Regions from separate parts of the Caballeronia sp. LP006 genome, predicted to be linked through region 3. Evidence: predicted binding sites of a transcription regulator. Region 3 holds the regulator's gene; each other region holds the start of a gene.
The links. Region 3 encodes LexA, which represses DNA repair genes until DNA is damaged. Its sites were predicted from a motif close to ACTGTATNNNNATACAGT; they were not measured.
Positions count from the first base shown of each region.

Region 1: recA (recombinase RecA) is a predicted target of LexA. The motif match lies at 6,673-6,690, and genes of this name have one in related genera.
Region 2: dinB (DNA polymerase IV) is a predicted target of LexA. The motif match lies at 2,444-2,461, and genes of this name have one in related genera.

Region 1 is NZ_JARTVW010000005.1:910,638-921,043, forward strand. It holds gene P9250_RS20980 (hypothetical protein) at 1-190, shown strand, start outside; gene P9250_RS20985 (hypothetical protein) at 511-990, opposite strand; gene P9250_RS20990 (glycine zipper 2TM domain-containing protein) at 1,132-1,800, opposite strand; tRNA gene P9250_RS20995 (tRNA-Met) at 2,122-2,198, opposite strand; gene P9250_RS21000 (MFS transporter) at 2,297-3,955, opposite strand; gene P9250_RS21005 (sensor histidine kinase N-terminal domain-containing protein) at 4,186-5,775, opposite strand; gene P9250_RS21010 (response regulator transcription factor) at 5,782-6,522, opposite strand; gene recA (recombinase RecA) at 6,781-7,848, shown strand; gene recX (recombination regulator RecX) at 8,206-8,970, shown strand; gene P9250_RS21025 (DUF2889 domain-containing protein) at 9,462-10,067, shown strand; gene sucC (ADP-forming succinate--CoA ligase subunit beta) at 10,164-10,406, shown strand, end outside.
Region 2 is NZ_JARTVW010000004.1:1,395,293-1,405,698, reverse strand. It holds gene P9250_RS16530 (ABC transporter substrate-binding protein) at 1-140, opposite strand, end outside; gene P9250_RS16525 (TauD/TfdA family dioxygenase) at 167-1,024, opposite strand; gene dinB (DNA polymerase IV) at 1,179-2,345, opposite strand; gene P9250_RS16515 (ATP-binding protein) at 2,520-3,695, opposite strand; gene P9250_RS16510 (hypothetical protein) at 3,838-4,203, opposite strand; gene P9250_RS16505 (transcriptional regulator) at 4,487-4,672, shown strand; gene P9250_RS16500 (response regulator transcription factor) at 4,680-5,363, opposite strand; gene P9250_RS16495 (HAMP domain-containing sensor histidine kinase) at 5,469-6,824, opposite strand; gene P9250_RS16490 (MDR family MFS transporter) at 7,271-8,755, shown strand; gene P9250_RS16485 (hypothetical protein) at 8,736-8,942, opposite strand; gene P9250_RS16480 (PAS domain S-box protein) at 9,258-10,406, shown strand, end outside.
Region 3 is NZ_JARTVW010000005.1:1,970,281-1,980,686, reverse strand. It holds gene tkt (transketolase) at 1-728, shown strand, start outside; gene gnd (phosphogluconate dehydrogenase (NAD(+)-dependent, decarboxylating)) at 650-1,714, shown strand; gene P9250_RS25810 (ABC transporter permease) at 1,760-2,536, opposite strand; gene nodI (nodulation factor ABC transporter ATP-binding protein NodI) at 2,622-3,572, opposite strand; gene P9250_RS25800 (universal stress protein) at 3,877-4,386, shown strand; gene P9250_RS25795 (DUF2939 domain-containing protein) at 4,546-5,163, opposite strand; gene P9250_RS25790 (hypothetical protein) at 5,322-5,648, opposite strand; gene lexA (transcriptional repressor LexA) at 5,816-6,493, opposite strand; gene P9250_RS25780 (sulfate ABC transporter substrate-binding protein) at 6,763-7,797, shown strand; gene cysT (sulfate ABC transporter permease subunit CysT) at 7,936-8,841, shown strand; gene cysW (sulfate ABC transporter permease subunit CysW) at 8,838-9,740, shown strand; gene P9250_RS25765 (sulfate ABC transporter ATP-binding protein) at 9,761-10,406, shown strand, end outside.

The DNA.
Region 1 (10,406 bases), 1.1 Mb from region 3:
CGAGATGCAGCGCTTGCATGGCATCGCGCAGATGCGCGGCGGTGCGCTGTTATCGCCGGGCCGTGCCGACATCAAGGCGCCGCCTTCCTGGCGATGCGCGTGGGGACACGTATGGGATGCGGATATCGAATCCGCGCAGCGTTCATGGTGTGCGGAGTGCGGCCGGACGGTGTTCTCGAAGTACCGCTGAGTCGCGCAAAAAAGAAAAGCCGGCGAGTGCCGGCTTTTGAGCTTCTTTGTCGGAGCGATGGCGTGGTTCGCCTGCTACTCGCCGGGCTGTTGGCAAAACCGTGCGCTCGTTATTCGTTACCTGCCTGGCGCGCCTGTGCCTTTACCCACAACTCGGTCGAATGCCGCCCATCTTCTTTGTGGTCCGTTTGCGCTTGAATCGACTTCCCCCGTGCGCAGACACAGTATCGAGGCAACGGTTTTGTATGAGTGTTCGTTCTCGAACACACGCAAGCAAGATGCGTGGCGGATAAACCCTTAACCGTCCGATCGGCTTTTCGACTAAGCCAGTTCTTCGTGTTTGGCCTCGTGACGCAAGTTTGCCGCGACGAGCGATTGCGTGACCATGCGTGCTTCGGCTTGCGCGATGTGTTCGAGCGTCGCGTCTTCGAGCTGGTCGGCATAGATGGCGAGTGCATCGCACAGGTTGGCGTGCGCCGCGTCGTCGAGCGTCCACTCGCCCGTGCCGGTGTGCCGCTCGTCCAGTTCGACGAGCGCTTCGTAGGCTGCGGTGATGTCGTCGGCGTGATCCGTCACGTGACCGAGCTGGCCGAGTTCTTCCGCGATCAGCAGATGCCGGCACAGCGCCATGAAGAGCGGCTTCGAGCCGTGTCCGCGCCGGAAGGCGTCGAGTGCGGCATAGGCTTGAAGCAGCATGGCGTTGGTCATCGGTTCGCGGGCGGCGCGGCTATAGGTCAGCGCGCGCAACAGCGGCGACATGGCAGGACGGCCGGACTTCGTATTCGTCGATTTTTTCTTCACGGAATTCTCCGGAACAGGTTCTTGCTCGCGCACCCGAACCGGCGGGCCGGGACGCTTCGTGCGATGAGCATGGAAACATCATCGCACTCGATAATTAGTGTTGTCTTAAGACGCGTCAGGCTTTGCAAAGGCGCGCCGTTCTCAAGCCGGGCTCAGCGATTCACCCGCCACGCGCACTCGCTCGCCGACCGCGACGCCGGGCGCGCTGTCGTAATTGAAGCTGCGCACGCTGCCATCGTTCATGCGGACTTGCACCTGATACGTCGTCGTCTTGTGGACGACATGTTCGATCTGATTGCCCGCGAGCCCGCCGCCAAGTGCGCCGATGATCGTCGCCGCCGTGCGTCCGCGACCGTTACCGATCTGCGTCCCCGCCAAACCGCCGACGACCGCGCCGCCTATTGCACCGAGACCCGTGGTGGGTTGCGCGGTCTGCACCGCGTTCACCGCCATGACCTGGCCGGCATACGGATCGTACGCCGGTTGGGCTTCGACCGCTGCGGGCGCCGCGACCGCCACGCTATGTGCCGTCGTCGACGCCGGTTTCAAGTGATGCCCGCGAACCGCACGCGGCAATCGATCCGCGTCGCTCCCAGTCAGAGCCGGCGCGCTTGCGGGCGACGCCTTGGCGACTTGCCCATCTACCAGCGGCGAAGCCGTCACGGCCGTCGCGGTGGCTTTCGATGACGGCAGAAGGCCGGTCATCGCGGCCACGCCTGTACCGCAAGCGAGGATCACCGAGACGGCCGCCGCCGCCATGAGCGGATGAATACGCGAGGGCTTTTGATCGAACTGGGGTACGGCGTTCATGGCAGCGTCTCCGTTGAGTGCTTGCAAGGCATTGATGCCTGCTTGCTATAACGCCGCGTTTGCTGCCCGGTGGACGCGTTCGGTGTGACATTTGTAAGCAAACATCTCCGCTTGATTCGAACGAGGAGGCGTTTGAGAAGCGTCGCGTCACTTCGCGGCGGGCAAGTCACGCGTGTCGAGTGTCATGGCGACGAGCGCGTAACCAACGAGATGCGGAAAGGCGCCGGTCATGCATGAAGACAAAAAAACGCTGGCATGCCGGGAAGCGCGCCGAAAGCAAAAAGCCGCTGATCCTTGCGGAACAGCGGCTTCTTTTGATGCTGGTGGCGAATCAGGGATTCGAACCCCGGACCTGCGGATTATGATTCCGTCGCTCTAACCGACTGAGCTAATTCGCCGAAAGAAGCGAGATTATGGCGATAGGTGAAACCGCTGTCAACCCCTGCCGCTCGGTTTATTCAAGCGGCAGGAAAGCGGCAGCAAAGCACCATCGTCATCAATCTTCGTCATAGACATTCGTCTTGCGCGTGTCCTTGACGAACAACATGCCGATCACGAACGTCGCCAGCGCAATCACAATCGGATACCACAAGCCCGAATAAATATCGCCTCTCGCGGCGACGATAGCGAAGGCCGTCGCAGGAAGAAATCCACCGAACCAGCCATTGCCGATGTGATACGGCAGCGACATCGACGTGTAGCGAATCCGCGCCGGGAACATCTCAACCAGCATTGCCGCGATCGGGCCGTAGACCATCGTCACGAAGATCACGAGGATGGTCAAAACGACGATCGCCATTGGCCAGTTGATGAGCGCCGGATCGGCCTTCGCCGGATAGCCCGCGCTCTTCAACGTGCCGGCGAGCGTCTTGTCGAAGGCCGCGCCTTGCGCCTTCGCGTCGGCCGCCTTGCCGTCGTAGGTGTTCACCACCGTTTCGCCCACCTTGATCTGCGCGAGCGTGCCCGCCGGTGCCGCGACGTTCTCGTAGTTGAGACCGGCCTTGGACAGCGCGCTCTTCGCGATATCGCACGACGACGTGAACTTCGACGTGCCCACCGGATTGAACTGGAACGAGCACTCGTCCGGATTGGAGATCACGACAATCGGCGACTTCTGCGTCGCGGCTTCGAGCGTCGGGTTGGTGTAGTGCGCGAGCGCCTTGAAGAGCGGGAAGAAGCTCAACGCGGCGATCAGGCAGCCCGCCATGATGATCGGCTTGCGGCCGATCCGGTCCGACAGCGACCCGAAGAACACGAAGAACGGCGTGCCGATCAAAAGCGCCACCGCGACCATGATATTCGCGCTGGTGCCATCGACCTTGAGGGTTTGCGTGAGAAAGAAGAGCGAGTAGAACTGCCCGGTGTACCACACGACCGCCTGACCCGCCGTCAAACCGAACAGCGCCAGCAACACGATCTTCAGGTTCTTCCATTCGCCGAACGCTTCGGTCAGCGGCGCCTTCGAAGTCTTGCCTTCGGACTTGATGCGCTCGAACACCGGCGATTCATGCAGCTTCATGCGAATCCACACCGACACCGCGAGCAGCAGGATCGACACGAGGAACGGAATGCGCCAGCCCCAGGCACCGAACTGTTCTTCGCCAACCATCGTGCGTACCGCCAAAATCACGATCAGCGAAATGAAAAGGCCAAGCGTCGCCGTGGTCTGGATCCACGCGGTCCATGCGCCGCGCTTGTTGGCCGGTGCGTGCTCCGCGACGTAGGTCGCCGCGCCGCCGTACTCGCCGCCGAGCGCGAGGCCCTGCAGCAAGCGCATCGCGATAAAGATGACCGGCGCCGCAATGCCTATGGTCGCGTAGCCGGGCAGGAAGCCGATCAGAAACGTCGACAAACCCATGATGACGATGGTCACGAGAAACGTGTATTTGCGCCCGACCATATCGCCGAGCCGCCCGAACACGATCGCGCCGAACGGACGCACCGCGAAACCCGCCGCGAAGCCGAGCAGCGTGAAGATGAAGCCAGCGGTCGGATTGACGCCCGAGAAGAACGTCTTGCTGATGTAGATGGCAAGCGAGCCCGCCAGATAAAAGTCGTACCACTCGAACACCGTGCCGAGCGACGAAGCGAAGATGACCTTCCTTTCCTCGCTCGTCATCGGTGCGTGGGAAATGCGCCCCTCAACCGTAGCCATGAATCGTCTCCTGATTTGAATTCGCGTACGTGTCGGAAACGCCCGAGGCGCTCCGGTGCAACGATTATTGGAACGAAAACTTACGGCGTTCTGACTCGCTCGGATGCGTGTTGAATCGGCGCATAAAGTACATCTTCGGCGAACCATCTGCTATTTTCTTTTTATCTCGTTCATTCTTGCGTCAATGCGCGTTTTATGTTGTTTGTCGAGGTGTTGGGCGCTGGGCGGGCTCAGGGTTTGTCCCGCATAGGAAAAACCCGCTGTAAGCTCACGCGAACCAGCGTTCCAGCCAGTCGCGGCGCTTCCTGATACACATGATCTTCGATGACGAGCGTGCCGCCGTGCATCGCCGTGATCTCCTTGACGATGGCGAGACCGAGGCCGCTGCCGTCGCCCTCGCGTCCGAGAATGCGATAGAAACGCTCGAGCACGCGCTCGCGTTCGGCGCTCGGAATGCCAAGTCCGGTGTCTTCCACTTCGAGATGAACGTGACCGAGATCGTGCTCGCCGGTCCGCACACGCACGGTCACGCGTCCGCTCGGAGGCGTGTAGCGGATGGCGTTATCGATCAGATTCGACAGCAATTCACGCAGCATCACCGCGTTGCCCTCTACTTCGACGGGATACGCGGGCTCCTCGTAACCGATATCGATACCCTTCGCGAGCGCCGCCTGCACCCAGTCGCGCACGGCGAGCCGCGCGAGATCGGTCAGTTCGACGTGCGAGAAAATCTGCCCCGTCGCGCGATTTTCCGCGCGCGCCAACGCGAGCAATTGCGTGACGAGCCGCGCCGCGTGCTCGGAACTCGTGGCGATCTGTTCGAGCGAGCGCTGCACTTCCGTCGATACCTCTTGGCGCAACGCAAACTCCGCCTGCATGCGCAGGCCGGCGAGCGGCGTTTTCATCTGATGCGCCGCATCGGCGATAAAGCGCTTCTGAAACTCCATGTTCTGTTCGAGCCGCACGAGCAAATCGTTGAACGACGCCACGAGCGGCGCGATCTCGGGCGGCGCGCGGGCCGCTTCGAGCGGCGAGAGGTCGTCCGGACGCCGCGCGCGAATGTTCGACTGCAGCGCGTGCAGCGGCGCGAGCCCGCGCGAGAGGCCGAACCACACGAGCACGATGGCGAGCGGCAGGATCACGAACTGCGGCAGGATCACGCCTTTGATGATGTCGTTGGCGAGCTGGCTGCGTTTGTCCAGCGTCTCGGCGACCTGCACGAGCACCGGCTGCGTCTCGGCGGGATCGCGTCCCGGTGCGAGACCGGGCACATCGACCGTCGTGTAGGCGACGCGAATGTCGTTGCCGCGCAGGGCGTCGTCGCGAAATTCGACGATGCCCGGCTGCGGACGATCGTCGTCATGCGGCAAGGGCATGTCACGGTCGCCGCCGACCAGTTCGCCGCGCGTGCCGAGCACTTGAAAGAACACGCTGTCGACGTTGTCGGCGCGCAGGAAATCGCGCGTGACATCGGGTAGACGCAGTTCGGCGACGCCGTTCACCGGCTGGATTTGGCGCGCGAGCATGTAGACGTCGGCTTCGAGCGCGCGGTCGAACGGACCGTTGGCAATCGACTTCGCGACCAGATACGTCACCGCGATGCTCATCGGCCAGAGCAGCAGAAGCGGCGCAAGCATCCAGTCGAGAATCTCGCCGAAGAGCGAGCGCGGATGCGTTTCGTTGTCGGGTTCGAGTTCGTCGGGAGGCGCGAACGGGTTGGCGTAGCGCGCGTCGCGCTTGGCGTCGGTGTCGCTTTCGGTGGCGGCGTGGTCGTGTCCGTGCCGGGCTTCGCTTGGTTCGGTGGAAACGGGCGACGCCATGCGCGGCTACTTGTATTGAGGGCTGGCGGGCAGGGAATCGCTCGCCGCGGGTTGGGCAACGGCGCCGTTGTCGACGGTGGCGACGGCTTTTTCCAGCGTGTAGCCGAGCCCGCGCACCGTGATGATGCGCGCGCCGCTCGCTTCGATTTTTTTGCGCAAGCGGTGCACGTACACCTCGATTGCGTTGTTGCTTACTTCTTCACCCCACTCGCACAGATGATTCACGAGCTGTTCCTTCGACACGAGCCGCCCGATGCGCTGGAGCAGCACTTCGAGCACGCCGAGTTCGCGCGCGGACAGGTCTACGACTTGCTCGCCGATATGCGCGACGCGTCCGACCTGGTCGAACGCCAGCGAACCATGCTTCACGACAGTCGGACCGCCACCCGCGCCGCGTCGCGTCAACGCTCGAACGCGCGCTTCGAGCTCGTTGAGCGCGAAGGGTTTGGCCATATAGTCATCGGCGCCGAGGTCGAGTCCCTTCACGCGTTCGTCGACACTGTCGGCCGCCGTCAGGATCAAAACCGGCATCTGCGAATTGCGTGCGCGCAGGCGGCGCAGCACCTCCAGACCGGGCATGAGCGGCAGGCCGAGATCGAGAATCAGGAGGTCGAAAGTTTGCAGCGAAAGGGCGGTATCTGCCTCGACGCCATGCTTCACATGGTCGACGGCGTATCCCGATTGGCGGAGTGATCGAATGAGACCGTCCGCGAGTATGCTGTCGTCTTCGGCAATGAGGATTCGCATCGTGTTGTGCGCCTTCGTGCGCGGCAAAGCGCAGTCATTGCCGACACCGCATTTCGCCCGGCGCGGCGGTCTCCAGGTGTTTTGCGGTTTTTGCGCGGTGCGCGCGGCGTGGAAAAAAGACTGCGTCGCGCGATCGGGCTTGCAAAAACTACTGTTTTTTTATACAGTGTCTGCGGGAGTGCTACAGACGGGCTCGAGTTCGTTTCGAGCTTGCCGGCACCCGCCTCAGACGCCGTTCATCATAGCAAAGGACGATTCATGGAAGAAAGCAAGAAAGGCCCGGCTGGCATGACTGCGGAGAAGGGCAAGGCATTGGCCGCCGCGCTCGCGCAGATCGAAAAGCAATTCGGCAAAGGGTCGATCATGCGGCTCGGCGCAGGCGAGGTGGTGGAAGACATTCAGGTGGTCTCGACAGGGTCGCTCGGTCTGGATATCGCGCTCGGCGTCGGCGGCTTGCCGCGCGGCCGTGTCGTGGAAATCTACGGGCCTGAGTCGTCGGGCAAGACCACACTCACGCTGCAGGTGATCGCCGAGATGCAAAAGGTCGGCGGCACGGCGGCGTTTATCGACGCGGAACACGCGCTCGACGTGCAATACGCGCAGAAGCTCGGCGTGAATGCGCAGGAACTGCTGATCTCGCAGCCGGACACGGGCGAGCAGGCACTGGAAATCGCGGATGCGCTGGTGCGCTCCGGCTCCATCGACATGATCGTCATCGACTCCGTCGCGGCGCTCGTGCCGAAGGCGGAAATCGAAGGCGAAATGGGCGACTCGCTGCCTGGTTTGCAAGCGCGCCTGATGTCGCAAGCGCTGCGCAAGCTAACTGGCACCATCAAGCGTACGAACTGCCTCGTGATCTTCATCAACCAGATCCGCATGAAGATCGGCGTGATGTTCGGCAACCCGGAAACCACCACGGGCGGCAACGCGCTGAAGTTCTATTCGTCGGTGCGCCTGGACATTCGCCGTATTGGTTCCATCAAGAAGAACGACGAAGTCATCGGCAACGAAACGCGCGTGAAGGTCGTGAAGAACAAGGTCTCGCCGCCGTTCCGCGAAGCCATTTTCGACATTCTTTATGGCGAAGGCATTTCGCGTCAGGGCGAGATCATCGACCTGGGCGTGCAGGCCAAGTTGGTCGACAAGGCGGGCGCCTGGTACAGCTATAACGGCGAGCGTATTGGTCAGGGCAAGGACAACGCGCGCGAATTCCTGCGCGAGAACCCGGACATCGCCCGCGAGATCGAGAACAAGATCCGCGAGTCGCTCGGCGTGGCGGCAATGGCTGACGCCGTGGCGCCGGGCGCCACGGTGGCGGACGAGTGAGTTGTCGCTTTATCGTCACATAGTCGTCGTCTCGTTGTTTAGATACTCACTTGGTCACTGACGATGTTGAAGCGCCGGTTCGGATCGAAGGCTGGCAGAACGGACGGAAGGTTCGGGCGGTCTGCTGGTTCTGATGATCCGAACGGCGCGAGTGATCCTCAGTCGCGTGACACTCAGTCGCGCGATTCGGCGAAGGCGTTGCGTGGTGGCTGGCGGCGAGAGTTGCCGGTGAATGCGCGTGATGCTGCTGAGTTGGACGCAAGGGCGGCCGATGTTGATGCTGCTGCTGTCCGGGAAAGTCAGACACCGTCGTCCGAAGATCGCCGGGCGCGTCTGGAGCAAGCCCGCGCGTTGCTGATGCAGGCAGCGTCCATTCGTGAGGGCAACGCACCGTCGAGAAACGCAACCTCCAAGCCGGCAGTGGAAAGGCCGACTCTGGCGACCAACCGTGCGCAGAACGCGTCACCCTTGGCAAGCCGGATTGCCAATCCAAACCAATCATCTGCAATCGACGCCTTCGAAGACGCCGATCCTTTCGAGCCCTTCGAGCAGTGCACGCCGGATGCAGGCGTCAACACAGCATCCGAATCGGTCTACAGCCGTTCAAGTCAACGCGCTCGCAAAACTTCCGCTGCCGAAGTCAAAGATTCCAAGCGTCCGCAACGTTCGCTTAAAGGACGCGCGCTCGCTTACCTGTCTCGTCGGGAATATAGCCGCGCGGAGTTATCGCGCAAGTTGCGTCCCTACGTCGAAGAAGCCGATTCGCTCGAAACACTGCTCGATAGCCTCGAACGCGACGGCTGGCTCTCGAACGAGCGCTTTGTCGAAAGCGTCGTGCATCGAAGAGCGGCGCGCATGGGCGGCAGCCGGATCATCCACGAATTGAAGCGTCATGCAGTGGGAGAGACGCTCATCGGCGAAACTGCCGACAAACTCGCGCAGACCGAAACCGCGCGAGCGCAGTCCGTATGGGAGAGGAAGTACGGCGTCGTACCGGAAACGCCCGCGGAGCGTGCGAAGCAAGCGCGCTTTCTCGCGGCGCGCGGCTTTTCCATGAGCACGATCAGCAAGGTGTTGAAGGGAAGCGACGAAGACTGGACCGACGAAGTCATCGACGATTGATGGCGAACGCCGTCTAGTTCAGTACGGGCGCATTCGAGCGCCATGTGATTGCCCGAGCGCCGCGTGCATACATTTCATGCTTACACGTGCTGGACTCATGGCGAAGCCGCATTCCATCACGACTCGGTTCAAAACCATTCACACGCGAAGCATTAGGTTAATTATTCCATGCTCCACGCGCTTGCCTCGTCGTGCTGGCGGATTTCGACCGCTGAGTAATTTCAGGTTTCGCGCGCATGCAAAGAGTTCGGGCTCATGTTTCCACATCCGCGCGTTGGGCTTCTAGTCCACCAAAGTAAGAAGTGATTTCAAACGACCGCGTGCATGCAAGCTCCGAGGCGGGAAGAAAATCCCGCACCGCGCCGAAGCGTTAATAAGCACAGGCTTCTCAAGCTTTCCCCGCGCACGTTTCTGGTGCCTGAGTCATCCCCGGCTTGAAATACCCAATATGCTAAAATTCCACGGTTTTCCCGTTCCGGCTTTGGTCCAGCATGCCTCTTTCCCCGCCCGTTTCCCGACAATTGCGCCATCGTCGCGCGATTCGGATTGAAGCGTTCGAGCGAGATGACGGCCTTTGGGACATCGAAGCCGTTCTAACCGACGAGAAGACGCGCGACTTTCAACTCGTGACGGGCGTACGGCCATACGGTCAGCCAATCCATGAACTCTGGCTACGCATCACCATCGACCGCGAACTCACTATCGTCGGCGCAGAAGCGTCCTCGGAGTGGGCGCCTTATGCTGGTCTCTGCGCCGAGTCCAATCCCGCTTATCGCTCGCTCATCGGGCTCAATCTCCTCAAGAATTTTCGCCGCGAAGTCAATCAGCGTATTGGCGGCGCGGCTGCTTGCACGCATCTCACCGAGTTGTGCGCCGTCCTGCCGACCGTCGCCATCCAGGGATTCGCGGGTCAGGTCTGGAATACCGAATCGGGTAATCCGTTCGATTCGAAGGACGCAAAGGCAGCATCGGACACACCGCCGTTTCAACTCGGGCGCTGTCACGCATTGCGCTTCGACGGCCCCGCGGTCGAGGAGTACTATCCGCGCTGGTTCGAGCGCGCAGGCACAAGCGACACCAAGCCGCGCGACACCTAGCGCGCACGCGGCGATCAGCATTCAAACAAGAATCGATGAAATCAGCGGTTCAGCAAATCGAAGTTCACTCCAACTCTCAGACTGAAGGAATCACGCATGAAGATTCACGAGTACCAGGGTAAGGAAATCCTGCGGAAATTCGGCGTCGCGGTCCCGCGCGGCAAACCCGTGTTCTCGGTGGATGATGCGGTCAAGGCCGCGGAAGAGCTGGGCGGCCCGGTATGGGTCGTCAAGGCGCAGATTCACGCTGGCGGCCGTGGTAAGGGCGGCGGCGTGAAGGTCGCGAAGTCAATCGATCAGGTCCGCGAATACGCGAACCAGATCCTCGGCATGCAGCTC
Region 2 (10,406 bases), on a different contig from region 3:
TTGAGCAGCAGATAAACCACGCCGAATTGCTCGGCCACGCGCAACGTGCCTTCCGCCTGCGCGGTCGCCGAACAGCCCAACGAGACGACGAGCGCGGCGGCGAGCGCGCGCAACGAACGCTTCCCGAAACGAGAATGCATGTGAGAAAACCCCGTGAAATAAGCGCTCAGAACGGCGCGTCGCCTTCAATGGTCGTGCGATACAGCTTGCGGCGTTCGTCGTCGGGCGTGCCGGCGGCCAAGTGCATGACCGAGCGGTTGTCCCAGAACACCATGTCGTGATTGCGCCACTCGTGGCGGTAAAGAAACTCCGGCTTCACGCTATGCGCGAAGATTTCGTCGAGGAGCGCGCGGCTCTCGTCTTCCGGCATGTCGATGATGCGCGTGGTGAAGTGCTCGCTCACGAAAAGCGCGCGACGCCCGTTCTCCGGATGCGTCCGCACAATGGGATGCACCACCGGTTTGACCTGCGCGATTTGCTCGGGCGTCAGGTTCGGGCGCCACGGACTGCGTTTCTGCAACTCGGCGTATTTGGCAAGATAGGTATGCTCCGCGCGGCGTCCTTCGACTGCGCGACGCAGATGCTCGGGCAACGTATCCCACGCAAGATGCTGATTCGAAAACAGCGTATCGCCGCCAACTTTCGGCAACTCCTGCGCATGCAGCAGTGAGCCGAGACTCGGCGTTTCCTTGTACGAGAGGTCCGAGTGCCAGAAGTGCCCGGCATCGCCGAGACCGATCGGCTTGCCGTTTTCGAGCACGTTGGAAACGATCAGCACTTCCGGATGCCCGGCGAGCGCGAACTGCTTGAGCACGTGAATTTGCAGCGGCCCGAAGCGCTTGCTGAACGTGACCTGCTGTTCCGGCGTGATGCGCTGGTCGCGAAACACGAGCACGTGATGATCGAGATGCGCGCGATGAATGCGCGCGAAATCGGCTTGCGAGAGCGGCTTGCTCAGATCGAGCCCGATGACCTCGGCGCCGAGCGGCGCGTCGAAGGCGCGAATTTGAATGGATTCGTCGATGGATCGATCGGCGGCTTGGGGCGAACTTTCGAGGGTCGGTGCGAGGGTCGTCACGATGTTCTTGAACGGCGCAAAGACAGCCAATCTACTTCGTCGCAGCCGTGCCGCCAACGAACGATCCGCGATTTGCTTATTCCCTTTGGCGCTTAACGCCTCAGTCGAACGGCAGTTCCACTTGAATCGGTTCGATGAAGCCGCCGTCCTCCCCGCGCACGCTCAACGCGCTCACGCGCACGCCGAGCAACCGCAGCCGTCGATCCAGCGTAATGCGCTTCACGCATTCGGTAGCGGCGCGGCGAATCTCGACGGGGTCGTCGGTGGAAACGGGAATGGTCAGATCACGCGTGAGCGTGCGGAAGTCGTCGAAACGCAGCTTGATGCCGACCGTGCGGCCTACGTAACCTTTGCGCTGTAGGTCGTCGGCGACTTTCTTGCACAGCCCCGTGAACGCCTCGGAGAGCTTCGCGCGGTCGTTCTTCGGATGCAGATCGCGCTCGAACGTGGTCTCACGGCTCATCGACTTCGGCTGCGAACTCACGACCACGGGCCGATCGTCCTGTCCCTGCGCGATACGCGCGAGCCATGCGGCGTAAGTGCCGCCAAAATGCGTCTGCAGAAATCCCAGGTCGGCGGCGGCAATGTCACCCACCGTCTCGATACCGAGCGCCGCCAGCCTTTCGCTCGCCTTGGGCCCGATGCCATTCACCTTGCGCGCCGCGAGCGGCCAGATGCGTGTGGGGAGATCGTCCATCGTCAGGATGGTCAGGCCGTCGGGCTTGTCGAGCTCCGAGCCGATCTTCGCCAGCAGCTTGTTCGGCGCGATGCAGATCGAGCACGTAAGCCCGGTGGCTTCGTGCACCGCGTCCTTCATGCGCCGGCCGATGCTCGCGGAATCGCCCGTCATGTCCGTCACGTCGATATAAATCTCGTCGATGCCGCGATTCTCTATCTGCGACGTGAACGCCGCGACGGCTGTCTTGAAGAGCCGCGAGTAATGGCGATACGACTCGAAATCCGTGGGCAGAAGAATGGCGTCGGGCGCGAGTTGCGCGGCCTTCATCATGCCCATGGCCGAGAACACGCCGAACTTGCGCGCTTCGTAAGTGGAGGTGGTGACGACACCGCGCCCCGCGTAATCACGCAGTTTTCTGAAACGGCGCGTGCCGTCGGCCAGCGTCTCGGGAATGGCATTGCGTCCGCCGCCGACCACCACCGGCTGACCGCGCAGTTCGGGATAGCGCAGCAATTCGACGGAGGCGAAGAACGCATCCATGTCCAGATGCGCGATACGGCGAGGCGTGGGCGTGGCGGGCGTGTCCATTGCCTAGAACGGACGCGTGCCGACAAGGCCGGAAGACGACGACGTGCGAAGGACGTGGCTGAACATGCGCAGGCGCGAAGAACGCAGGAAATGCGCATACTGTACATTCATACAGTGATTCGCGCTAGTCTGCCTTATGTCCCTAGCGGCGCTCGGCGCAAATCCGCAGCCCGGTCAGCCAAGAATGCTTAAATTGCGAATCAGGTAGTCATTGAACATCGGCACGGTGAACGCGATATCACCATGGGACGGACTGTAGATCATGCCTTTGTTGATGATCTGCGCGCGGCGAGGACCGAGACTCTGCGGGGTTTCGCCGAGCGCGTCCGCAACGTCGGACGAACGATAAGGGCCACTGCCTAATTTCGCCATGGCAATGACGTATTCGCGTTCCTTGGGCGCCAGGCGATCGAAGCGAACTTTGAAGAACCCTTCGTCCAGACGCTTGAGCGTTGTCGACTCGGCGCGCCTTGCGTCGCTTACGGTAATCGTGTCGCCGACGGCGAGGTTCCAGGACTGATGGCCCCACTCCTGCAGAAAGTAGGGATAGCCTCTCGTCTTGAGGAAAATCTCTTTCAGAGCAGCATCGTCGATAACGGCGCCTTCGTCGTTCACTGGTTGACGGATCGCTGCCTTGGCATCGTCCTCAGGCAGAGCACCGACCTCCGGGTAGTGAAATAGCCGCTCCGCATACGATTTGGCTTGTCCCGACAGGGCCGCAACCTGTGGCAAGCCGGCGCCGAAAAACAGCACGGGCAAGCGCGCCTGGTTGATCTTGTGCAATGACACGATGAGAGCGGCTAGGTCTTTTTCGCTTAGGTACTGGACTTCATCGATCAGGAGCGTCCAGGCTTTACCGGCAGCTTTAGCGGCCTCGCCGATACGCACGAACAGTTCTGGAAGATCATTCTCGAGGTCGCCGCTGTCCGCGACTCCTACTTCGGGATCCACCGCGATCGAGACATCGCCATATTCCAACTTGAATGCGGAGGCAAACGACCTCAACGCTCGCAGCGCGTCGTAAGTCTTCGCCTTGGCATTGGCGGCGACGGACAGTTTTCGAAGCACTTGATGCATGCGTGGCAGCAGTTGCTCACCCAACGATTTGTTCTCGGGCGCCTCGATCATGGAAGTGACGTGGCCACGCTGATTAGCGAGCGCTTCGACTGCGTTGAGCAGCACGGTCTTGCCTACGCCGCGTAAGCCCAGAAACATTTGCGAACGGCTGGGCTTACAGAGCACCGCGCGTTCAATGGCGATACGTGCGTCCTCGATGATTGCTTCACGCCCAGCGAGTTCGGGCGGCTGGCTACCGGCGCCGGGCGCAAATGGGTTCCGAACCGGATCCATGACTATGACTCTATAACAATATATAGCGAAGTATATCTTGACTACCTTATACTTTCCTATATTTGGCTAGATAGAGCACGTGGCGCTAGCGGCCTGCGGTTGGCGGCGCGACCGCCCTCACGACTCGCCTACGCAAATCGGTCTACTCCGGAACCCGCTTCTCCGCCAACGCCCGGCGGCAATCCTCCAGAATGGGTCGCACCACGCCCGAATTGAAGTTGAGGTCTTCGCTGTCCAAAATCTCTTCGACCGCTTCCCGCGCCCAGTCGGATTCGAGGATGGCGCAATGTCGCGCCGCAAGATCGCGTGCAATGGCAGAGAGTTTGGCGATAGCAAGCCAGTCGGCTTCGCGCTGATGCCGGTCGAGCCACTTGCGCGCGGCTTCGACATGGAATGACGGCGCGGGCCAGTCGCCGTTGAGATAGTACGCACCGAGGCTGCCGCACGTCAGCCAGCAAAGCAGTTCGACACGGTCGCGGGCACTGAGAGTACGAGGCACTTCGTTCATGGCGGCGTTCACGAGAGACGTTCGACGGAAAGGGCAAACGCGCTGCTGTACATCCATCCTTGTGTGAAACCTGTGTGAAAGAAGATACCACGCGATGGTGCGACGCGGCAGCCCATTCGCGTGCGCTGGCGTACATGTTTCGCAGGCTCAACTCTGTGCTGGCGACTGCATGTGCGAGCCATCATTCAACGCTAATTCGCGCGCCTTATTCTGGTTTCCATCGACGAGCCATACTGAATACCGAACGCAGGCCGTCGCCAACCGTCCGCCTAAGGAGCGCATCATGTTCGAACGTCTTTCCAGATTCTTTTCCGCCACCGACGACCATTCGCACGACGACTACTTTGCCTCGTCGGGCGATCACGCCGAACTCGAGCGCCGCATGCGTCAGGTCGAGGAAAGCGACCACGCGTACAGCATGACCTTCTGCGGATCGATCCCGCGTCGCCCCGACGACCCTTACGCGTGACACGCCCTCACTTCGCTTCGTCGCGTCCCGCCTGTCCCAGCATCACGGTCCAGCCGAGGCCGCGCACGTTGCGGATCACCGCTGCGCCGAACTTTTTGCGCACCGAATGGATGATCACGTCGACAGCGTTGCTTTCGACTTCCTTGCCCCAGCCGTAAAGCCGGTCTTCGAGTTGATCGCGCGAAAAGATGGTGCCGGGCCGCTCCATGAGTGCGTGCATCAGCGCGAATTCCTTCGCCGATAGCACGCCGGATGTCTCGCCGCACGTAAGCGTGCGCTGGTCGAGGTTGAGATTGATCGATTCGTCGCCGAGACGCGAGGTGGCATAACCCGCCTTTCTGCGCAGCACCGCGCGGATGCGGGCCAGCAGTTCGGGCGTGTCGAAGGGCTTGAGGAGGTAGTCGTCCGCGCCGAGGTCGAGCCCTTGCACGCGCGTGTCGAGGTCGTCGCGAGCCGTGAGGATCAGCACCGGCGTCGCGTTGCCCGCCGTGCGCGCACCACGCAACACTTCGAGGCCGGACATGCCGGGCAAGCCGAGATCGAGCAGTACTACCGTGTATTCAGCGGCGTCCATGGCCTCGCGGCCCGCCTGGCCGTCGCGCACCCAGTCCACGGCGTAATCGACGTCCTTGAGGGCGCGCATCAGGCTGGTGCCGATCTGTACGTCGTCTTCGATCAGTAGGATTCGCATGTTGGGTCCGCACACCGCATTGACGCGACCAAGCTGACGCGGTCATCACCCGCGCGCAGCACGCGATCCCATTGTAATAGGCACAAAACAGCGCGGCCATTCCTTTTAAGCGGTGGCTGTCGCGGCGTTTGCCTCGGTAGCCACGCCGCTTTCCTCGACCGGAAAGCCAATCGAAGCGACGATGCCCGACCGCCCGTCATCGCGATTCCGAAGTGACACATCGCCACCGTAGCGCTGCGCGATCGCCTTCACGATAGACAAGCCGAGCCCGCTACCCTCGATATCAGGGTTAGCCCTGAAGAAGCGGTCGAATACGCGCGGCAACAGTGTTTCCGCGATCCCCGGCCCCGTATCGACGACATCGACCCATACCATGTCGCGCTCGCGCCGCATACGCAAGTCGATGGTGCCGCCATCCGGCGTATAGCGCACCGCGTTCGAAACGAGATTCTTCACCGCCATGCCGATATCCGTTTCCACCGCGCGCACGTGGGCCTCGACCATCTCTTCGGCGCCGATATCGAGGCCGCGTTGCAGCGCAATCGGCAGGACATCGGCCACGGCGCTCGTTACGACCGTGGCGATATTCACCCGCGTGAGCGGCGTCGCGCCCATCGGGGCATCGGCGCGCGCCATGCGCAGAAGCTGCGTGATGAGGCTGCCCGCGCGTCCAATGCCGCGTCGCAACTCGCGAAAACGCTCCTGATTGCCCGGCGCGATGTGCGGCGCGAGATTATCGGCCTGCAATTGCAGGGCCGTGAGCGGCGTGCGCAGTTCATGCGCGGCATCGGCGATGAACTTGCGTTCCGACTCGATGGATTGCGCGAGGCGCTCGATCATCGTGTTGATCGAATGGATGAAGGGCGCGATTTCGGCGGGCACGCCGGAGGTGGGCAACGGTTCGAGATTGGCGGTATCGATGCCCTGCACTTTCGCGCCAAGGCGTTTGAGCCTGCGCAGCGAGCGGCTCACTACGAGCGCGACCGCGATCCACACGAGCGGCAACAGCACGACGATGGGCCAGAGCGTCTGCGTCGCGGCTTCCCGCGTGAGTTCGCGGCGCACGGCGTTGCGCTGCGCCACTTGAATGGTCATGGTCGGGTCCTGACGCGTGAAGACGCGCCACGATTCGTCGTTGACCTGATAGCTGCCGAAGCCCGCGGTTGCATCGCGCGGAAAGCGCAGAGAAGGATCGGTCGTGCGAAACGGCGTGGCTTCGTCCGGCTTCCACACGACGACCACGACATCGCGATCGTCCTGCGTGCCGCGCGCGGGATTCTGCGGAATGCCTTCGGCGAAACCGTCGCGCATGCGGGTCGCCACTTGTTCGAGGCGCATGTCGAGCAGTGCGTCCATGCCGGTCCGGCAAAGATGATACGAGCTGATGCCCTGCAGCAAGCCCACCGCGCTGACGAGCAGCCCGAGCGCGACGACCAGTTGATTTCTCAGCGATTTGATCATGTGAAGACGCATCGAGATGAAAAGACGCGGACCGGCTGGCGTCTCGATTCTACTAGCGGCTTTCGGCGGCTTCGGACTTTTCGATCTTTCGGCGCGGGGTTCTGGCATCGACGTGCTAAAAAAGAAGCGCCGGTCCGGGTCGGAGCCGACGCTCGAAGCTGAGGAGAACGAGGATGTGAACCCACCTTCTGTCCACGAACCCAGCGTATACCCCGATAGTTAGAGAAAAATGAGGACGAAGAGTCGGGCGAAGCGAGCAGGCTTTTTCAGCAGGCGCTACCATTGCAGTCGACCGCTTCATCATCGAGTTCATAGGCGATGCCGCCCCGCCGCACAACGGCTGATGCAGCTTCGCCTTGGCCGTATCGCCTTCTTCGTGTAAGCCCGCCTGTTGCCGCGCGCCGTATCCGCCTCGCGTGGCGGCGCCATTCCTTTCATGGAAACGCATGCCACAAGCCAGACAAACCGTTCGTCCGCTCGTCATTGCCGCCGTGATGGCGTCGATGGCAATGGTCGCGATCGAGGCCACCATCGTCTCCACCGCGATGCCGCAAATCGCCACGCAACTCGGCGGTCTCGATCTCTACAGCTGGGTTTTCTCGTCGTTTCTGCTCACGCAGACCGCGCTCACCGTGGTGTTCGGCAAGCTCGCCGACCTTTATGGACGCAAGCCCGCGGTGCTCGTGGGCATCGCCATCTTTTTGATCGGCTCGGTGCTCGCGGGCTTTGCCTGGTCGATGCCCGCAATGATCGTGTTCCGCTTGCTGCAAGGCGTGGGCGCGGGCGCCATTTTGCCGGTGGTGCTGACTATCGTCGGCGACCTTTACCCGGCGCATGAACGCGGCAAGGTGCAGGGCTATTTGGCAAGCGTGTGGGCGGTATCGGCCGTGCTCGGACCCATGGTCGGTGGTCTGCTCATCCGGCAGTTCTCGTGGGCGTGGATCTTCTGGATCAACGTGCCGATCGGCTTTCTCGCCGCGCTGCTGTTCGTCATGTTCCTGCACGAAGAGAAACGCCACGGCCGCCCGTCGATCGACTTCGCTGGCGCGTTCTTTTTCACCGCCGCCGTCGCCGCGCTGATGATGGCTCTGACCGATGCCGGCCACGCCAGCAACACGCGGGTAGCCGTGGAAGTGGCGGTGCTGATTGCGAGCGCGTGCCTCTTCGTTTGGCAGGAACGCCGCGCCGCCGACCCGATGATCAACTTCGGCCTCTGGGCACATCGCCCGATTGCAGCGGGCAACGCGGCGACCCTGCTCGCCGGCATGGCGATGATGGGCCTTACCACTTTCCTGCCGATGTACGTGCAGGGCGTGATGCATCGCTCACCGGTCGAAGCCGGCTTCACGCTCACCATGATGATGGTCGGCTGGCCAAGCGGCGCCACGTTCACCTCGCGGACGTTCGCGCGCATCGGCCTGAGGCGGCTTTTGATCGGCGGCGCGTTCTTCATTCCGCTTGGCTCGCTGCCGTTCGTGTTCCTCAACCCGGACATGAGTCCGGTGTGGGCGGGAATCGGCTCGGCGGTCGTCGGCTTCGGCATGGGCGTGACGAGCGTCTCGTGCCTCATCCTGATTCAGGAGATCGTGAAGCCGCACGAACGCGGCAGCGCGACGGCATCCAATCTCTTTGCGCGCAATCTCGGCAACACGCTCGGCGCGGCGGTGTTCGGCGCGGTGCAGAACTACGGTCTAACGCATGTGACCGGCATGCCCGCCGTCCACGCGGATCAGTTGAAGCGTTTGTTGACGAGCGTGCCGGGCGACTTCGCAAGCAATAACGAGATCCGCCTTGCACTGCACCATGCGCTGCATTTGACTTTCACCGCGATGTTCTTCGTCGCGCTCGGCGCGGTCGTCTCCATGCTCTTCATGCCCGCCGTGAAGATCAGCCCACGGCGCGAGACCGTGCTCAGTCCTGTGCACGAGTGAGCGGACTGTCCTCCTTGTCCTTGGGCGATGTACCCGCGCTATTGCCGTTGTCCGCGGGTGCGTCGTCCGATGCGATCATCTGCACGGTAACGCATTGCCGCGAAGCCGTGCCGAATCCCCTGGCGAGCGCATAAGAAGCGGCAAGCGACGCCGCGATGAGAAAGATGATGCCGAGTTTGCGAGTCATGTGAATGCTCCATGAAGGGTTACCGAAATCACTTCACGGGCCTTCTCTCACTGCCTGACGGTCGCGCGGCCTCCTGAAATGTGCCTGCAGTCTAAGCGCGCACGCCCGTGCTGAAATCCCCTCTAAAGCGCGGATAATATTGGGTGGACGAAATCCCGACAAGAAGCGGAAGCAGCACACGAAGGGTTAAACTGCTGGCGCGCACGCGGCGTTTTCATGTGTCGAAAACACCGCTGCATGACGAACGCGGATTTTCGAACACATCGCGGTCGTTGCGTTTGCAACTTCTCAACCTGAGCGCCGCCCATCAGAACCATGACTACCTTGCGCACTGCCAGGCCAGCGGAACCGGCGTCCGACAAGCCGAATGACTCGACTATCGAAGACGAGCGCTATCACACGCTTGTCGATGCCATCGAAGATTGCGCGATCTTCATGCTCGACCTTAATGGCTGCATTACCACCTGGAACACGGGCGCGCGCAAAATCAAGGGCTACGAGGCGCACGAGATCATCGGTCAGCATCTGTCGCGTTTCTATACGGCGGATTCCGTGGCACGGGGCTGGCCCGAATACGAGCTGAAGGAGGCGTATGCCACCGGCCGTTTCGAGGACGAAGGCTGGCGTGTTCGCAAGGACGGCACGCGTTTCTGGGCCAATGTCGTCATCACGGCGGCGCGCGACACGCGTGGCGAGATCATCGGCTATGCAAAGTACACACGCGATCTCACCGCGAAGCGCGCGGAGGAAACCAAGCTGCGGCTTTCCGAAGAACGCTTCCGCCTGCTCGTCGAAAGCGTGAGCGACTACGCCATTTGCATGTTGAGCCCGGAAGGCGAGATCGAAAGCTGGAACATGGGCGCGGTGCGTATCAAGGGATATCTGCCGGCGGAGATTCTCGGCAAGCACTTCTCCCTCTTCTATTCGCCCGAGGACATCGCCGCGAACGTGCCCGCGTTGCAATTGCAGACCACCATTCGCATGGGGCGCATCGAGACCGAGGGCTGGCGCGTGCGCAAGGACGGGTCGCTTTTCTGGGCGAACGTGGTGATCACGGCGGTGTATGACGAGCACCGGACGCTGCGTGGCTTCTCCCAGGTCACGCGCGACATGAGCGAACGAAAGCGACTGGAGCAACTCGAAGTATCGTCGCGACGCATCAGCGAGTTTCTCGCCACGCTCGCGCACGAGTTGCGCAATCCGCTCGCGCCCGTGCGCAATGCCGTCGGCGTCATGCAGATGGAAGCGGATATCTCGCCGAGACTCGCTTCGTGCCGCGACATCATCGATAGACAGACTTCGCATCTCGGCCGACTGGTCGACGATCTGCTGGACATGGGCCGTATCACCACCGGCAAGATCGAACTGCGCATGGCGCGCGTGGGCGTGACCGAGATCGTCGAACGCAGCATGGAACTCGTGCGCCCTTTCACCGACGACCGCGCGCAGAGCATCACCACCGAA
Region 3 (10,406 bases):
TCCTGATTTTCAGCGACTACATGAAGCCGCCGATCCGCCTCTCCGCGATCATGGAACTGCCGGTGGTCTACGTGTTCACGCACGATTCCATCGGCGTGGGCGAGGACGGACCGACGCACCAGCCGATCGAACAACTCGCTTCGTTGCGCGGCGTGCCGGGCCTCACCACGCTGCGTCCCGCCGATGCCAACGAAGTCGGCGAAGCATGGCGCGTCGCGCTGTCGTATCACAAGGAGCCGTCGTGCATCGTGCTGACGCGTCAGCCGCTGCCGACCTTCGATCGCAAGAAATACGCGTCGGCTGAAGGCGTGCGGCGCGGCGCTTACGTGCTTGCCGACACCGAAGGCGGCAAGACGCCCGAAGTGCTGTTGCTTGCCACCGGCAGCGAAGTCGCGCTGTGCGTGGGCGTCTACGAGAAGCTGAAGGCCGAAGGCATCGCGGCGCGCGTCGTATCGATGCCTTCGTGGGACCTCTTCGAGAAACAGGACGAAGCCTACAAGGAATCGGTGTTGCCGAATGCGGTGAATGCTCGCGTTGCGGTCGAACAGGCCGGCACGCTCGGCTGGGACCGCTACGTCGGCCGGCTCGGCACCGTGCTCGCCATGCACACGTTCGGTGCGTCCGCACCGTTGAAGGCGCTTCAGGCCAAATTCGGCTTCACGCCGGAACGCGTCTACGAAGAAGCGAAAAAGCAGATCGAACGCGTCAAACACAACGGCAAGGAGTAACGGACATGCAGATTGGCATCGTGGGACTGGGGCGCATGGGCGGCAACATCGGACGCCGCCTGATGCGCGACGGGCATCAATGCGTCGTCTACGATCACAGTCCGCAAGCAACCGACGCACTCGCGAGCGAAGGCGCGACCGGCGCGAAGGATCTCGGCGATCTGGTCGCAAAACTTGCCACGCCGCGCGTCGTCTGGCTCATGCTGCCCGCCGGCAAGATCACGGAGGACACGCTCAAAGATCTCCGGCAGATTCTGAGCCCGGACGACGTGATCATCGACGGCGGCAACAGCTTCTACAAGGACGATATCCGCCGCGCCGCCGAGCTGAAATCGCAGGGCCTGCATTACGTCGATGTCGGCACGTCAGGCGGCATCTGGGGCTTGGAGCGCGGTTACTGCATGATGATCGGCGGCGATGACGCAGTGGTGAACCGTATCGATCCGATTCTCGCGACCCTTGCGCCGGGACGCGGCGACATTCCCTTGACGCCCGGCCGCGACGGACGCGATGCGCGTGTCGAGAACGGCTACATGCATTGCGGACCGGTCGGTTCGGGACATTTCGTGAAGATGGTGCACAACGGCATCGAGTACGGATTGATGCAGGCGTATGCCGAGGGCTTCCATATTTTGAAGCACAAGGAATCGACCGAATTGCCGGAAAACGAGCGCTACACGCTCGATCTGGCCGACGTCGCGGAAGTCTGGCGGCGTGGCAGCGTGGTGTCGTCGTGGCTGCTCGACCTGACGGCGGGCGCGCTTGCGGGCGATGGTTCGCTCGAACGCTACTCGACCGAAGTGGCCGATAGCGGCGAAGGGCGCTGGACGATCGAAGCGGCCATCGAGGAAGCGGTGCCGGCGCAAGTGTTGTCAGCGGCGCTTTATACGCGCTTCCGGTCGCGCGATGCCGAAGCCTTCCCCGAGCGCATGCTTTCGGCAATGCGCTTCGGCTTCGGCGGCCACAAAGAGTTCGGCGTGAAGTAAATCCGTGGTTGTCTGTCGGGATAAAGGGCGATGATTCATCGCCCTTTATTTCATCATGCGGTGGCGAAACAGCCACGCGCACAGGAAGAACGGCACGACCGAATACGCCGCGAGTACCGCGAGATGCAACGCGAGTCCGTGCACGGGCCGGCCGAGCATGGCGGCGCGGATCAACTCGACCGCGTGATAAAGCGGCAGCGCCTGCGTCACATGCTGCGCAAAAGCAGGCAATTGCGCGACCGGAAAGAACACGCCGGAGAGCAAGAGCATGGGCGTGAGCGCGAGCGTCTGATAGAACATGAAGAAGTCGTAGCTCGGCGCGATGGCTGTGACGATCATCGCCGTGCTCGCGAATGCGAGTCCCGTAAGCACGATGATGGGCAGCGCGAGCAGCATCGACGGAAAACTCGCATAGCCGAGCGCGCCCGCCACCAGCATGATCGCCACGCCCGACAAGACCGATTTGCTCGCGGACCAGATCACTTCGCCGAGAACGATATCGCCGAGCGTGAGCGGCGTATGCATGATCGCTTCCCACGTACGCTGCACGTGCATGCGCGAGAAACCGGAATACATGGCCTCGAAACTCGCGGACATCATCACGCTCGACGCCACCGTGCCCGCCGCCAGAAACGCGATGTACGACACGCCGTCGACATGGCCGACCATCAAGCCGAGACCGAGGCCTAGCCCGAAGAGATAGATCATCGGATCGGCGAGATTGCCGATCATCGATGCAATGGCGAGCTTCTTCCACACCAGATAATTGCGCCGCCATACCGACATCCAGTTGCTCGCGTTGGCGGGAAGCGCGTTGCTCATGGGCGAGAGCGTATCGGCGTGTTTGGCTCGCACGCGTGTTTTCTCGATGCTTGCGCCTGATCGATCGAAAGTGTCCATCGCTTGATTAGTCCACCATCTCGCGCCCGGTCAGGCGCAGAAAAACATCTTCGAGATTCGCCGGACGATGCAGATAGCGCACGTCCGTCCGGCCCTTCACGCGCGCATGCACGGGCTGCGGGTCGTCGACATAGCAGAAAAGCGTTTCCCCGCTGATCTCCGTGCGCGCGACGAACGGTTCCAGTTCGGCGGCCAGCGCCTGCGGATCGGGTCCGTAGATTTCGATGACGTCCGAACCGATCACCGATTCGATCAACTCGCGCGGCCTTCCTTCCGCGAGCTTGCGGCCTTCCTCGATCACGCAAAGCCGGTCGCACAGGCGTTCGGCCTCTTCCATGAAGTGCGTCGTGAGCAGAATGGTTTTACCGCGCGAAAGCAACGAGCGCAGGCGTTCCCAGATCAGATGGCGCGCTTGCGGATCGAGACCGGTGGTGGGTTCGTCCATCACGAGCACGTCGGGATCGTTGACGAGGGCACGCGCGAGCGTCAACCGCCGCCGCATGCCGCCCGACAGTTCGCCGACGCGCGCTTGGGCCTTGCTTTCGAGGCGCGCGAATTCGAGCAACGAAGGCACGATGGCTTCCATGCGCGCGCCTGCCAAGCCGAAATAGCGGCCGAAGACGAGCAGGTTTTCGCGCACGGTGAAGTCGGGATCGAGGTTGTCGAATTGCGGCACGACGCCCACGCGTTGCCGCGCGAAGCGTGCGCGCGCTGGCACGGGTTCGCCGACGAGACGGATCGTGCCGCTGTCGGGCGATGTAATGCCGAGCAGCATCTTGAGCGTCGTCGTCTTGCCCGCGCCGTTCGGGCCGAGCAGGCCGAAGCACTCGCCAGGCTGAACGTCGAACGACAAGCCATCGACGACACTTCGCTTGCCGTAATGTTTTCTGACTTCGCTGAATTCGATCGCTGGCGCCGCGTTCGAGTTCGCGCCAGCTCGGTGATTTATGTCGGTCATGCGGCGGTCCTGCGAGGAGAAAACTCAGCCGGTTAGTGTAATCCAATGCACCAGCGCGGCGCTTTGCATGCAAGCGCATGCATCGTTCCTGTGATCGAAGCGTGCATCGCTTCTTCCTGTTGTTTTGGCAAATGGCGCCGCAAGCCTGTCCGGCAAGGCTCGCACGCCTCTGGCACGGTGTGCGCTAGCGCTTGTTGCCGTGTAAGCGTTTTCCATCGTTGCCACGCATGAGGCGACCTACCATGATGAAGATGCGCCGCACTCGATTTGCCGACACCATCGGCTACGCGGCAGGGAGATCATGATGTCAGGCTATCGAAAAATCCTGTTGTGCTACGACGGCTCCAGAGAGGGCCGCAAGGCGTTGCGTCAGGGCGCGAATCTCGCGCTTGCCTTGAACGCGGAGACGCACGTGCTGGCGGTGGTGGATATGCGTTCGAGCATTGCGCAAAGCGCCGGTCTTCTGACCGACATGGCATGCGGACGGTTCGAGGATGCCGCACGCGATATCCTGCAAGAAGGCGTGGAGTGGCTGCGCGAACGCGGCTTGCAGGCGCAGGGGCATTTCGCATTCGGGCATCCGATCGATGAAATCGCCACGCTGGCGGAAAGTCTCAAGGTCGATCTGGTCGTGGTCGGCCATCGATGCCGCAGCGGTCTCGCGCGCTGGTGGATGGGCGCGGGCAACACACCGCTGCTCGATCGCGTGTCATGCAGCATATTGGTTGCGGTTTGTCAGGCAGGTGAGTCGGCCGAAGCGGAAGATGAGGCGGCTTATGCGGCGAAGCCGGACCGGGCCGAAGTAAGTGTTTGAGGATAGCTTTGCGCGATGAGGCTGGCCTGCGTCGGCCAGTGCTCTTTTGCGCTATCAGCGCCAGCTGCCGTCTCCTTGCGTGACGGCCGCGCACGCTTAACGCCGCAAAAAATGCCATGAAGCGCTTACCGGCACTTTAATGGTTGTCCAACAACGAACTCACCCGTTCAAATCAACCGCAACCAGCTTCCACGTTATCAACCCGTACCGATGAAAGATCGCGGAGTACCGCGCATCGCCGGCACCGTGCTGGTAGGTCACCACGAACGTATCGAAGCTGCGATATCCGGCCGTGGTCTGCGGTGGTTGTCGCGGCGGTTCTTGAGTCGCAACCATGCTCGATGCCGCTTCCGACGGCGGTGAACTCGCCGCCGCCTGACCGTCTCGAACCGGTGGCACGACATCGGGTGGATGCTCGCCTGGATCTCCCCGCGGCGGAATGCCATTCAAAATCGCGGCGACGCCTTCGGGCGTAGCGTAGGAATCCACCAGCGGCCCTACGAGCGCCGCGCCGATCATTGCACCGATGATCGCGAGCGGATTGCCGCTCTTCTGGATATCGACGCGCCGCGTCAGCAGTGCGCCGACTTGCTCTTTGAGACTTTCACGCAGTGCAGGGAAGTCGACGTATTCGTTGACGGTCTGTGCATCGCGCGCATCGGCCGCGTGCTTGACGCGGTTCAGCGCGATATAGGGCGACGCATAGACAAGGCTTAACCCTGCAACGATGAAGAGAATGACGAGCGCGGCGACGAAACAACGCGTAGTGCGGGACATGCGAAGGAACGACCCCTGGCGTGACATGGGTGACATGAAAGAACGATTGACCATGTTCACGCCGGATATATCCCGAGCTTCATTCCTTGCAGCCGATAGATTGCGGACTGCCTGCATTGCACATAACTCAAATTCACTCGGCAAACGCTCGACCGCGCTCAGGCCAGAATGCCGCTGCTAACGCCGGCGCGTTCCTCGTCGATACACCGGTCGATCATGCGCGACACCTCGCCGATATTGCCGACCATGATTACCCGCGACTCACTGCGATACACCCGCACCGGCGCGCGCTGTTCCGATTCCGCATGCACCGCGCTATTGAGCGACACACGGGCGAAGGCGGGTTGACGCGACGGCAACGCGGGCATCTCGTCGAAGAGATCGGGCGCCGCTTCAGGTCGCGCCACGGCGCATGAGATCAGCGAGCGCAAATGACGCAGACGGCCAAACTGACGAAAGGGCAGCAAACGGGCGAAACGTTCCATGATGACTCTCCAGACGGCGGACGACAGACGACAGACGATAGGACGCACCGCGGCACGCCGCGAGCGGTGGCCGTCATGCTTGTAATTTTTGAAACGTGCCGCGTCGCGCGAGGGCGAGGAGGCGAAGCGGGCGGCGATGTTGACGCGCCGCGCGCTCGAGTCGTGCGTTAGAACTCGCCGGAGCGGATGAGCCCGACCGCGATTCCTTCCAGCGCGAAGTCACCGCTGCCGGAGCGCACGAAGATGTTTTCGTAGTCGGGATTCTCCGCGACCAATTCCACGCCATCTGGCCGGCGCTTCCAGCGTTTCACCGTGACATCGTCGCCAATACGCGCGACCACGATCTGCCCGTCTTTCGCTTCATTGCGCTTCTGTACGGCAAGCAGGTCGCCGTCGAGAATGCCCGCGTCGCGCATGGACAAGCCGCGCACCTTCAGCAAATAGTCGGGCTTGCCCGAAAAGAACGCAGGGTCGCACGCATAGTGTTGCGAGATATGCTCCTGCGCAAGGATGGGGCTGCCCGCCGCAACGCGCCCGACCAGCGGAAGCGACAACTGCATGATGCTCTGATGCGGCAAGGTGAACTGATGCGGAAGATCGTCCGAACGGTCGATGCGCGCGGAGCCTCCCAACAGGCGGATGCCACGCGACGAACCCGCCGCGAGTTCGATCACGCCCTTGCGCGCCAGTGCCCGCAGATGTTCCTCGGCGGAGTTCGCGGAGCTGAAGCCAAGCTCGGCAGCGATCTCGGCACGCGTGGGCGGAAAGCCCGTGCGGTCGATGGCTCGCTGGATGAGCTCGAACACTTGCTGCTGTCGCGCGGTAAGTTTTGAGGGTTTGGTCACTTGCTGGAGCCTCGGCGCACTGTATGGATGGACAGATGACTGTATTTTTATACAGTATTTCGCGCTTTTCAAGCTTTACTTGAAGTTCGTCGCCAGATCCTTTACTGACAAGGCTGCAGCGCGCTCGAACCGTCTCTACTTGCCTCTCAAACCGCGAAATAACCCGCTTTAGCACTTTTGTATCTAAAAAAGTGAGAAACAATTATTTCTAATCATATAAGCTCGCCTTTAGACTGATTCCGTCAATTCGATAAGACGGAGAACGGGGAATGTATAGCATCAGGGCTGGATTGAAGGGCGGCGCGAAACAACTCTTTGCCGCGCTGGCGATCACGGCGGCGAGTTTCGGAATCTCGGCCACCGCGCACGCGGACACGTCGTTTCTGAACGTCTCGTACGATCCGACGCGCGAGTTGTATCAGGACTTCAACCAGGCCTTTGCGAAGAAGTGGAAGGCGGACACCGGCGAAACGGTCACCTTCAAGCAATCTCATGGCGGTTCCGGCGGCCAGGCGCGCGCGGTTCTAGACGGGCTTCAGGCAGACGTCGTGACGCTTGCGCTTGCTTACGACATCGACGCGCTCGCCTCCAAGGGCATCGTCGGGACGGACTGGCAGAAGCGTCTGCCGGACAATGCATCGCCGTACACGTCGACCATTGTGTTTCTGGTGCGCAAGGGCAACCCGAAGGGCATCAAGGACTGGGACGATCTCACCAAGCCGGGCGTGTCGATCGTCACGCCGAACCCGAAGACCTCGGGCGGCGCGCGCTGGAACTATCTGGCGGCGTGGGCGTATGCGCAACACAAGCCCGGCGGCAACGAAGAGACCGCGAAGGAGTTCGTGACCAAGCTCTACAAGAACGCAGGCGTTCTCGATTCCGGCGCACGCGGCGCGACCACCAGCTTCGTGCAGCGCGGTCAGGGCGACGTGCTGATCGCATGGGAAAACGAGGCGTTCCTGTCACTCAAGGAATTCGGTCCGGAGAAGTTTCAGATCGTGGTTCCTTCGGTGAGCATTCTGGCCGAGCCGCCGGTGGCGGTGGTGGACAAGGTCGTCGACAAGCACGGCACGCGCAAGCTGGCCGAAGCGTATCTGAAGTATCTGTATAGCGACGAAGGCCAGCAGATCGCGGCGCGCAATTTCTATCGTCCGCGTTCGGACAAGGTGCCCGCAGAGCTGACCAAGCAGTTCCCCAAGCTCAAGCTCTACACCATCGACGACACCTTCGGTGGCTGGACCAAAGCGCAGAAGACGCACTTCGCGGACGGCGGCGTGTTCGATTCGATTTATCAGCCGCAGTAAGCAGGCAAGAGACCGGGCGCCGCGAGGCGCTCGAGTCGCAATGAAAGCGGCCGCAAAGACGGCCGCGCATGACGAGACAAAAAAACAGTGCGCTTATCCCCCGGCGCCGAAGGCAGGACGATCAAGGATGAAGCAAAGATGACAACGTTCACTTTCCGAAAGCCGAGTGCGTTACCCGGCTTCGGGCTGACGATTGGCATCACGGTGGCTTACCTGAGCCTCGTGGTGCTGATTCCGCTTGCGGCGACCTTCGCCAAGACCGCGACGCTCGACTGGGCGCAGTTCGTTCGCGCCGTCACCGGGCCGCGTGTGCTGGCGTCGTATCGACTCACGTTCACGGCGGCGCTCGGCGGGGCGGTCATCAACGCGATCTTCGGCTTCCTGGTCGCATGGGTGCTCGTGCGTTACACGTTCCCGTTCAAGCGTGTCGTCGATGCCATCGTCGATCTGCCGTTTGCGCTGCCGACCTCCGTTGCCGGCATTTCGCTTGCCGCCGTGTACGCGAGCAACGGCTGGATCGGGCAGTATCTCGCGCCGCTCGGCATCAAGGTGGCGTTCACGCCGCTCGGCGTGCTCGTGGCGCTGACGTTCATCGGCTTGCCGTTCGTCGTGCGCACGGTGCAGCCGGTGCTCGAAGACTTCGAGCGCGAACAGGAAGAAGCCGCCGCATGTCTCGGCGCCACGCGCTGGCTGACGTTTCGCCGCGTCGTGTTGCCGGCGCTCTTTCCCGCGCTTCTGACCGGTTTCGCGCTTGCGTTCGCGCGCGCGCTCGGCGAATACGGTTCGGTCATCTTCATCGCGGGCAATGTACCGATGAAATCGGAGATCACGTCGCTGCTCATCATCACCAAGCTCGAACAGTACGACTATGCCGGCGCGACGGCCATCGCCGTCGTGATGCTGTGCGTGTCCTTTCTCATGCTGCTCCTCATCAACACGCTGCAATGGTTCCTGCAACGCCGCACGAGCAAGACGGGCGCGGCGCCCGCGGTGGCCGCGGGGCCCTCGCTGCATGCCGGAACTCCGGGCAGAGGTCACGCATGAGCACGCCAAACAGCAAGGCGCTTCCCGTGAACACCGCCGCGCGCGGCGAGACCAACCGGCTCAATCCCGTCACCGAACCGCGCGCCGTGCGCTGGATACTCACGGGTATCGCGCTCGTGTTTCTCGCGCTGTTTCTGGTCGTGCCACTCGTCGCCGTGTTCGTGCAGGCCTTCGCGAAAGGCATCGACTATTACTTCGATTCGCTCAAGGACCCGGACGCGTGGTCGGCCATCAAGCTCACGCTCTTGACCGCCGCGATTGCCGTGCCGCTCAACGTGGTGTTCGGGCTCGCGGCATCGTGGGCCATCGCCAAGTTCGAGTTTCGCGGCAAGGCGCTTCTGACGACGCTCATCGACTTGCCGTTCTCGGTGTCGCCCGTGATCTCCGGCCTCATCTACGTGCTCATGTTCGGCGCGCAGGGCTGGTTCGGACCGTGGCTGATTTCGCACGATGTGCAGATCATCTTCGCGGTGCCGGGAATCGTGCTCGCGACCATCTTCGTGACTTTCCCGTTCGTCGCGCGCGAACTGATTCCGTTGATGCAGGCGCAAGGCAACGACGAGGAAGAGGCCGCGCACGTGCTCGGCGCGTCGGGCTGGCAGATCTTCCGGCGCGTGACCTTGCCCAACGTGAAGTGGGGCCTGCTCTACGGCGTGATTCTCTGTAACGCGCGCGCGATGGGCGAGTTCGGCGCGGTCTCGGTGGTCTCGGGCCACATTCGCGGCCAGACCGACACCATGCCGCTGCACGTCGAGATTCTCTACAACGAATACAACTTCTCGGCCGCCTTCGCGGTGGCGTCGCTGCTTGCATTGCTCGCGCTCGTCACGCTCGGGCTGAAGCTGCTCGCGGAGCGCCGCATGACGGCCACGCTGAGCGACGCGAAGGCAACCGTATAAATGGAAGGCGTGGATCAATCATGAGCATCATCGTTCGCAATCTGCAGAAGCGCTTCGGCACCTTCACCGCGCTCGACAACGTCACGCTGGATTTTCCGTCGGGCGAACTCGTCGCGCTGCTCGGACCTTCCGGCTGCGGCAAGACCACGCTCTTGCGCGTGATCGCCGGCCTCGAATATGCCGATGCCGGTCAGGTCGTGCTCAACGGCGAGGACGTTGCCGAAGTGGGCGCGCGTGAGCGGCAAGTCGGCTTCGTGTTCCAGCATTACGCGCTGTTCCGCCACATGACCGTGTTCGAGAACGTCGCCTTCGGCTTGCGCGTGAAGCCGCGTCGCGAGCGGCCAACGGAGGCCGTCATCCGCGAGAAGGTGCATGAATTGTTGAAGCTCGTGCAACTCGACTGGCTCGCGGAGCGCTTTCCGTCCGAACTGTCGGGCGGTCAGCGTCAACGTATCGCGTTGGCGCGAGCGCTTGCCGTCGAACCTAAAGTGCTGCTGCTCGACGAACCTTTCGGCGCGCTCGACGCCAAGGTGCGCAAGGAATTACGTAGCTGGCTGCGCCGTCTGCACGACGATCTGCATATCTCGACGCTCTTCGTCACGCACGACCAGGAAGAGGCGCTCGAAGTGGCGGACCGCATCGTCGTGATGAATCACGGGCGCGTGG